Regions from separate parts of the Streptomyces sp. CA-278952 genome, predicted to be linked through region 2. Evidence: riboswitches for the same ligand, from Rfam matches in the RefSeq annotation. Region 2 holds a riboswitch; the other holds the start of a gene.

Region 1 (4,192 bases), 1.9 Mb from region 2:
ACGTGATGCCGGAGGTGGGCCCGGCGGGGGCGGCCATCGGGCCCTTGCGCCGCCAGTCCAGGTGCGCTTCCGGGATCTCCTCCAGGAACCGCGAGGGCGGGTTGTACGAGGGCTGGCCCCAGGCGCTGCGCATCGCGGCCCGGGTCAGGTAGAGCCGTTCGCGGGCGCGGGTGATGCCGACATACGCGAGACGGCGCTCCTCCTCCAGCTCCTTGGTCTGGCCGAGGGCCCGCATGTGCGGGAAGACGCCGTCCTCCATGCCGGTGAGGAAGACGACCGGGAACTCCAGGCCCTTCGCCGTGTGCAGGGTCATCAGCGTGATGACGCCGGAGCCGTCCTCGTCCTCGTCGGGGATCTGGTCGGAGTCGGCGACGAGCGCGACCTTCTCCAGGAACTCCGCGAGCGTGCCCGCGCCTTCCTCGTCGCCGCGCTCCTGCTCGAATTCGAGGGCGACGGCGGCGAGTTCCTGGAGGTTCTCGACGCGGGTCTCGTCCTGCGGGTCGGTGGAGGCCTGGAGCTCGGCGAGATAGCCCGTACGCTCCAGGACCGCTTCCAGCACGACTGCGGGCCCCGCGCCGGACTCGACGATCGTGCGCAGCTCCTCCATCAGCGTGTTGAAGCGCTTGACGGCGTTGGACGAGCGGGCGGCCATGCCGTACGCCTCGTCGACGCGGCGCAGTGCCTGCGGGAAGGAGATCTTCTCGCGCATCGACAGGGCGTCGATCATGGCTTCGGCGCGGTCGCCGATGCCGCGCTTGGGGACGTTGAGGATGCGGCGCAGCGGGACGGTGTCCTCGGGGTTGGCCAGGACCCGGAGGTAGGCCAGGACGTCCCGGACCTCCTTGCGCTCGTAGAAGCGCACACCGCCGACGACCTTGTAGGGCAGGCCGACGCGGATGAAGATCTCTTCGAAGACACGGGACTGGGCGTTGGTCCGGTAGAAGACGGCGACGTCGCCCGCCTTGGCGTCGCCCGCGTCGGTGAGCCGGTCGATCTCGTCGGCGACGAACTGCGCCTCGTCGTGCTCGGTGTCGGCGACGTAGCCGGTGATGCGGGCGCCGCTGCCGGCGTTGGTCCAGAGGTTCTTGGGGCGGCGGCTCTCGTTGCGCTCGATGACGGCGTTGGCGGCGGAGAGGATCGTCTGCGTGGAGCGGTAGTTCTGCTCCAGCAGGATCGTCGTCGCGCTCGGGTAGTCCTCCTCGAACTGGAGGATGTTGCGGATGGTCGCGCCCCGGAAGGCGTAGATCGACTGGTCCGCGTCGCCCACCACGCACAGCTCGGCGGGTGCGTCGGCCTCCCCGGCCGGGCCGACCAGCTCCCTTACCAGCGTGTACTGGGCGTGGTTGGTGTCCTGGTACTCGTCGACGAGGACGTGGCGGAAGCGGCGGCGGTAGTGCTCGGCGACGTCCGGGAAGGCCTGGAGCAGGTGGACCGTCGTCATGATGATGTCGTCGAAGTCCAGGGCGTTGGCCTCGCGCAGGCGGGCCTGGTAGAGCGCGTACGCCTGGGCCAGGGTCTTCTCGAAACCGTCCGCCGCCTGTCCGGCGAAGGTCTCCTCGTCGATGAGCTCGTTCTTGAGGTTGGAGACCTTGGCGGTGAAGGACTTCGGCGGAAACTGCTTCGGGTCCAGGTCGAGGTCGCGGCAGACCAGGGCCATCAGCCGCTTGGAGTCGGCGGCGTCGTAGATCGAGAACGACGAGGTGAAGCCGAGCTTCTTCGACTCGCGGCGCAGGATGCGGACGCACGCGCTGTGGAAGGTCATGACCCACATGGCGTTGGCGCGGGGGCCGACGAGCTGCTCGACGCGCTCCTTCATCTCGCCCGCGGCCTTGTTGGTGAAGGTGATCGCGAGGATCTGCCCGGGGTGCGTCCCGCGCTCGGCCAGCAGGTGGGCGATGCGGTGGGTGAGAACCCGGGTCTTGCCGGAGCCGGCCCCGGCGACGATGAGCAGCGGGGACCCGGCGTGCACGACGGCGGCGCGCTGCTCGGTGTTCAGCCCGTCGAGCAGCGCGGCGGAGTCGATCACCGGGCGCGCGTGACCGTCCCGGTAATACCCGTCCCGGGGCGGCGGGGGCGCGTCGTAGACGCCTCCGAAGAGTCCCTCCGGCACCGCTTCGGGCGCGTGGTCCTCGGGAGGCGGCGGGGGGCCGTCCTCCGCGGACTGGAGGCCGGTCAGGAAACTGTCGTCAAAGAGGCTGCTCATCGCCTCCCGAGTCTAGGCGGCCGGACTGACAACGTTCCGCCGAAGCCGGAAAGCAGCCGCTCGCACCACGCCGTCCCCCGTACGCACGGAGACCGGACGTCGACGTTCCGTGAAGGAGTGCCCGGTCGGAGGGGGTGCCCGGCCCCTGATCGGGAAAGGTCACGAAAATGTATCGGGCATATCGCTCATCGTCCTTCCCAGCGGCGGGGCCGGTTGGCTAGCGTGCTCGGTCAGGTGGCCCGTACCTCCCTGAGGCGAACCACGCCCAACGGGCGCCTCTGCCGAATCCGTCCTGCCGCCCTGGCGGTTCGGAACCGGGGACCCACACGCGACACCGGGGTGAATCGGTCCGTGCCCTCGCATCCGGGACCGTAGGACAGCCTTCCGTTCCGTCCGAACCCGACAGCTAACCCGGTAGGCGGTCCACGGAAGGAGATGCCGGTCTTGGCATCGCATCGCAAGCCGCGCACGAAGGTGCGCACCACCACCCCCGCCGTCGGGCTGACGACGGCCGCGCTGGCCTCCGTGACGCTGCTCTCCACGCAGAGCGCCACGGCCGCGCCCACCGAGCCGAAGCCCGCCGTCGAGGAAGTACAGAAGAAGGTCGACGCCCTGTACCGGCAGGCGGGCACCGCGACCCAGGAGTACAACCGGGCCAAGGCCGCCTCCGCGTCCCAGCAGACGAAGGTCGACACGCTGCTCTCCGACGTGGCGAAGCGGGCCGAGAAGATCAACGAGGCGCGCCGGGCGCTGGGCTCCTACGCGGCGGCCCAGTACCGCAACGGGGGCATCGCGCCCGCGGCGACGTTCTTCCTGGCGGAGAACCCGCAGGGGTACTTCGACCAGAGCCGGCTGATGGACCGGGCGACGGAGCGGCAGCAGAAGGCCGTCACCGAGGTCCGTACGCAGCAGGCCTCGGCGGCGAAGAAGCGCGCGGAGGCGGTGAAGAGCCTGGAGACCCTCACCGAGACGCAGGCCACGCTCGCCTCCAGCAAGAAGGACGTGCAGACCAAGCTCACCGAGGCCCGGAACCTGCTGTCGAGGCTGACCGCCGAGGAGAAGGCGCGGCTGGCGGAGCTGGAGCGCAGACAGGAGGCCGAGGCGAAGGAGAAGGCGGCGAAGCTGGCCGCCCGGCAGGCCGCCGAGGCGAAGGAGAAGGCCCGCGAGGAGGCGGCGAAGGAGTCCGGCGGCGGTTCGGGCACGGGCTCCGGTTCCGGTTCCGGTTCCGGTTCCGGTACGGGAACGGATCCGGGCTCCGGCACCGGCACCGGTACGGACAGCGGTTACGCCGCCAAGGCGGAGAAGGTCCTGGCCTTCGCCCGCGCCCAGATCGGCAAGCCGTACGTGTGGGGCGCGTCGGGCCCCTCCAGTTACGACTGCTCGGGGCTGACGCAGGCGGCGTGGCGGGAGGCGGGCGTGACCCTGCCCCGGACGACCTGGGACCAGGTGGAGGTCGGGACGCGGGTCGCCACCTCCGATCTGATCCCCGGAGACCTGGTCTTCTTCTACGACGACATCAGCCACGTCGGCATCTACAAGGGCGACGGGATGATGATCCACGCCCCGAAGCCGGGTGCGAACGTGCGCGAGGAGTCGATCTACTCCATGCCGATCTACGGAAGCGTGCGGCCGGCGTGACGCGCGCCGGGGGCGGCCCTCCGGCGGCCGCCCCCGGGGAGGCTCAGGTCCAGACCGTGGCGATGAAGATGTTGGCGGCCGTCAGTCCGCCGACCGCGGCGAACGCGCCCTTGTCCACCGTCTCGTCGTCCCGCTTGACGTAGACGAGGGCGAGGATCACGACCAGCAGGGCGAGCTTGATGCCGATCTTGACGTTGTTCACGGTCTGGTCGTCGGCCTGAGCGAGCCCGACCAGGGCGATGCCGGTGACGAGCATGGTCAGCGCGCCGTGCAGCATGGCGGGGATGAAGCGGGCGGTGCCCGCTCCCATGGCCTTCATCTGCGTCAGGAAGCCGCCCAGCAGGGAGGCGA
Region 2 (4,192 bases):
CTGGAGGGGCAGACCGCGCTGACCACCCTGTTGAAACGCCTTCCCGACCTGCGACTTGCGGGAGAACCTGGCGATTTGCGCTGGCGTGGCGGGCTCATCATGCGTGGACTGCGCACCCTTCCGGTCGCGTTCGAGCCGGGTAGCCGATCCGAAAAAAGTGACACAGTGTCAACTCCGTGACTTTCACGTGATCTGGGCTGCATCGACTTGTGACACACGTTCGAGTCCCGCTAGGTTCACGGTTCGACGCGTCGGTCGCACCTTGCTCACGCGTCACTTGTGCTCCGAAGCAGCACGGAGTCCGGCACGGAATCCGCTGCGCGGCGCTCAGGTCACTCGCTTGTCAGTCGCACGGAAGGCATACTCATGGGCTCCGCGAACGGCAGACACCGCCGCCCTCGTCAGGCACCCGCCCTCATCGTCGCCGCGGGCGTGACGGGATCGGCCATCGCCATCCCCCTGCTCGGCGCCGGCGGTGCGCAGGCGGCCGAGGCCACCACCTGGGACCGGGTCGCCGAGTGCGAGAGCGGCGGCATGTGGAGCGCCGATCTCGGCAACGGCTACTACGGCGGGCTCCAGTTCTCGCAGGAGACCTGGTCGGCGTACGGAGGCGCGGCGTTCGCGCCCCGCGCCGACCTCGCCAGCCGCTCGCAGCAGATCTCCGTCGCCGAGAAGGTCCTGGGCGACCAGGGCCCGAAGGCGTGGCCCAGCTGTGCGGTGATCTCCGGTCTCGCGGTGGACGGCAGTCTGCCCGGCGTCGACCCGGGCACCTCGCCGTCCACGGACCCGTCGGCCGACCCGTCCGCCGATCCGTCGGCGGACCCTTCGGCCGACCCGGCCCCCACCCCGACCGACGAAGCGGACGCAACCGGTGAATACGGTGAATCACGTGAAACGGGCAAGGGTGAGAAGGGTGATGAGGCGGACAAGAGCGGTAGTGGTGGCGCGGAGAAGGGGAGCGGGACTCCCGACTCCTCGGTGACGCCCTCCGCCCCGCCCGCCTCCGACGCCCCCGACGCCTCGGACCCCTCCACCGCCCCCGACGCCTCGACGGGCGAGGGCGACGGCAAGGGAGGCAAGCACCGGGGCGCCCCCGCGCCCGAGGAGGCCGACGGGGGCCGGAAGGACGGCCCCCGTGATTCCGGCCGGCACGCATCGCGCGGCGAAGGCGACGCGCGGGACGGTGGCGCGGCGGCCGCCGACGGGTACACGGTGCGGCCCGGGGACAACCTCTGGGCGATCGCCGACGCCCAGGAGATCCCCGGCGGCTGGACCGGCCTGTACGAGACGAACAAGGACCTCCTGGGCTCCGACCCGGACCTGATCCTGCCCGGCCAGAACCTGGACCTGCGCCTGGACCGCGGTGCGGGCGAGGACGCGGACCCGGCCGCACCGGAGGGTGCCGAGACGTCCGCCGGGGCGCCCGCCGCCAACTGATCGAATTCGGGAAAACACCCCGAAAAGCGAGGCAGTTAAGAGACCTATGTCCACTTTTGCGTAAGTGAGACATGGGTCTCTTTGCTTCAACTGGCGTGATTCGTCCGGCCGGTCCGGGTGAATCGCCCCCCACCTGCGGAAACAGCCCGTCGGTCACGGCGAGTTCGGGTTGATTGCCCCCTATGTCCATCTTTGAATGTCGGGGTTGCCTGTGTTTACGGTCGGAACCGCTCGCACCGCGGGCCCCGTCGACCGTCACGCCGAATCCTGCCGTCGGTCGAAGGGAACAGACGCGTAAGCGCCGTAGGCAGGAGCGGGGGACCCAGGTAAGCCGCCGGGTCCGGACGCCTCGTCGAACCGACGGGGACGTACGGGACCGGCTAGGGGTGAAGTCGCGAGCAGCACCGCGCGACCGGGCAACTCATCAGCCCGAACCCGACAGCTCACCTCGTAGGCGTCGGTGAGGAGATTCCTTCCATGCTGCTGAACAGCAAGGGCAAGCACCGCCGCCCGTCCAAGGCCACCCGTATCGCCACCCTCGCGGGTGTCACCGGTGCCGCCATCGCCGTCCCGCTGATGGGCGCGACCAGCGCTTCCGCCGCCTCCGTCGAGACCTGGGACGCCGTCGCCCAGTGCGAGTCCGGCGGCAACTGGTCCATCAACACCGGCAACGGCTACTACGGCGGACTGCAGTTCTCGCAGTCCAGCTGGGCCGCCGCCGGCGGTACGCAGTACGCCTCCCGTGCCGACCTGGCCTCCAAGGACCAGCAGATCGCCGCCGCCGAGAAGCTTCTCGACCTGCAGGGCCCGGGCGCCTGGGCCTGCGCCGGCGCCGGCGGCCTCACCAACGACGGTGTGGACCCGGGCGTGAACACCGGCTCCGGCTCCGGCGAGAGCAAGCCCGAGCAGGCGCAGCCCGAGCGCCAGGCCGAGCAGCCCACCACGCGCTCCGAGCAGCGCGAGGCCCCCAAGGCCGAGAGCAAGAAGACCGTCACCACCCCGACCGGCGAGAAGGTCCAGAAGGGCGACGGCGAGTACAAGGTCAAGGCCGGCGACACCCTGAGCACCATCGCCCAGGCGGAAGACGTCAAGGGCGGCTGGAGCAAGCTCTTCAAGCTCAACGACGACATCGTCAAGGACGCGGACCTGATCTTCCCGGGTCAGCAGCTCCACCTGAAGTAACCGCCGTCTCTCCTCCCCGGAGGAGAAGCGTCCGGCGGCACTTCTCCTCGCACGGCTTCCCGGCCCGGCGCGCTCGTCCCCCAGCGCGCCGGGCCGGGTTCTTCGTGAGCGGCGGGCGCCGATGGCCCATGCGTTCACCTCTTGTTGTTACCACTCAGTAGATTTCTAGAGTTTTGTCCCGTGATGCAGGTCCTTGGGTCCTTTTTCGTCCCAGGAGGCGGGCGGTCGGCCGGTCGACGCGGCCGGGCCCGATAGGCTCGTGCCGCAAGGCCACAGTGACCCTGCACAACCAGTGTCAGATCCCAGAAGGAGATGCCTCGTGCCGTCCATCGACGTCGTCGTAGCCAGGGAAATCCTCGACTCCCGGGGCAACCCCACGGTCGAGGTCGAGGTTGGCCTCGACGACGGCAGCACGGGCCGTGCTGCCGTTCCGTCCGGTGCCTCCACCGGAGCGTTCGAGGCCGTCGAGCTTCGCGACGGTGACCCCAACCGCTACATGGGCAAGGGCGTCGAGAAGGCCGTCCTCGCCGTCATCGAGCAGATCGGCCCGGAGCTCGTCGGGTACGACGCCACCGAGCAGCGCCTCATCGACCAGGCGATGTTCGACCTCGACGCCACCGAGAACAAGGCCTCGCTCGGCGCGAACGCCATCCTCGGCGTCTCGCTCGCCGTCGCGCACGCCGCCTCCGAGGCGTCCGACCTGCCGCTCTTCCGCTACCTCGGCGGCCCGAACGCGCACCTGCTGCCCGTTCCGATGATGAACATCCTGAACGGCGGCTCGCACGCCGACTCCAACGTGGACGTCCAGGAGTTCATGATCGCCCCGATCGGCGCGGAGTCCTTCTCCGAGGCCCTGCGCTGGGGCGCGGAGGTCTACCACACGCTGAAGAAGGTCCTCAAGACCAAGGGCCTGTCCACCGGACTCGGCGACGAGGGCGGCTTCGCCCCGAACCTGGAGTCCAACCGCGCCGCCCTGGACCTCATCGTCGAGGCCATCAAGGAGGCCGGCTACGTCCCGGGCCGCGACATCGCGCTCGCGCTCGACGTCGCCGCGTCCGAGTTCTACAAGGACGGCGTCTACGAGTTCGAGGGCAAGTCCCGCTCGGCCGCCGAGATGACCGAGTACTACGAGGAGCTCGTCTCCGCGTACCCGCTGGTCTCCATCGAGGACCCGCTGTACGAGGACGACTGGGCCGGCTGGAAGGTCATCACCGACCGCATCGGCGCCAAGGTGCAGATCGTCGGCGACGACCTCTTCGTCACCAACCCCGAGCGGCTGGCCCGCGGCATCGAGGAGGGCTCCGCCAACGCCCTGCTCGTGAAGGTCAACCAGATCGGTTCGCTGACCGAGACCCTGGACGCCGTCGAGCTGGCCCAGCGCAACGGCTTCAAGTGCATGATGTCGCACCGCTCCGGCGAGACCGAGGACGTCACCATCGCCGACCTCGCCGTCGCCGTGAACTGCGGTCAGATCAAGACCGGCGCCCCGGCCCGCTCGGACCGCGTCGCCAAGTACAACCAGCTGCTGCGCATCGAGGAGATCCTCGACGACGCCGCGGTGTACGCGGGCCGT

What was found. A riboswitch is a leader RNA that binds a small molecule or an ion and turns the genes downstream of it on or off. The one in region 2 is predicted to bind cyclic di-AMP.
Region 1: another riboswitch for cyclic di-AMP. It lies ahead of N7925_RS12910 (C40 family peptidase); the one in region 2 lies ahead of N7925_RS22090 (transglycosylase family protein).

What each region holds. Positions count from the first base shown of each region.
Region 1 covers NZ_CP112880.1:2,962,378-2,966,569, forward strand. The annotation lists gene pcrA (DNA helicase PcrA) at 1-2,203, opposite strand, end outside; cyclic di-AMP (ydaO/yuaA leader) riboswitch at 2,473-2,640, shown strand; gene N7925_RS12910 (C40 family peptidase) at 2,639-3,841, shown strand; gene N7925_RS12915 (hypothetical protein) at 3,885-4,192, opposite strand, start outside.
Region 2 covers NZ_CP112880.1:4,904,310-4,908,501, forward strand. The annotation lists gene N7925_RS22080 (cytochrome P450 family protein) at 1-180, shown strand, start outside; gene N7925_RS22085 (transglycosylase family protein) at 367-1,437, shown strand; cyclic di-AMP (ydaO/yuaA leader) riboswitch at 1,727-1,909, shown strand; gene N7925_RS22090 (transglycosylase family protein) at 1,915-2,619, shown strand; gene eno (phosphopyruvate hydratase) at 2,939-4,192, shown strand, end outside.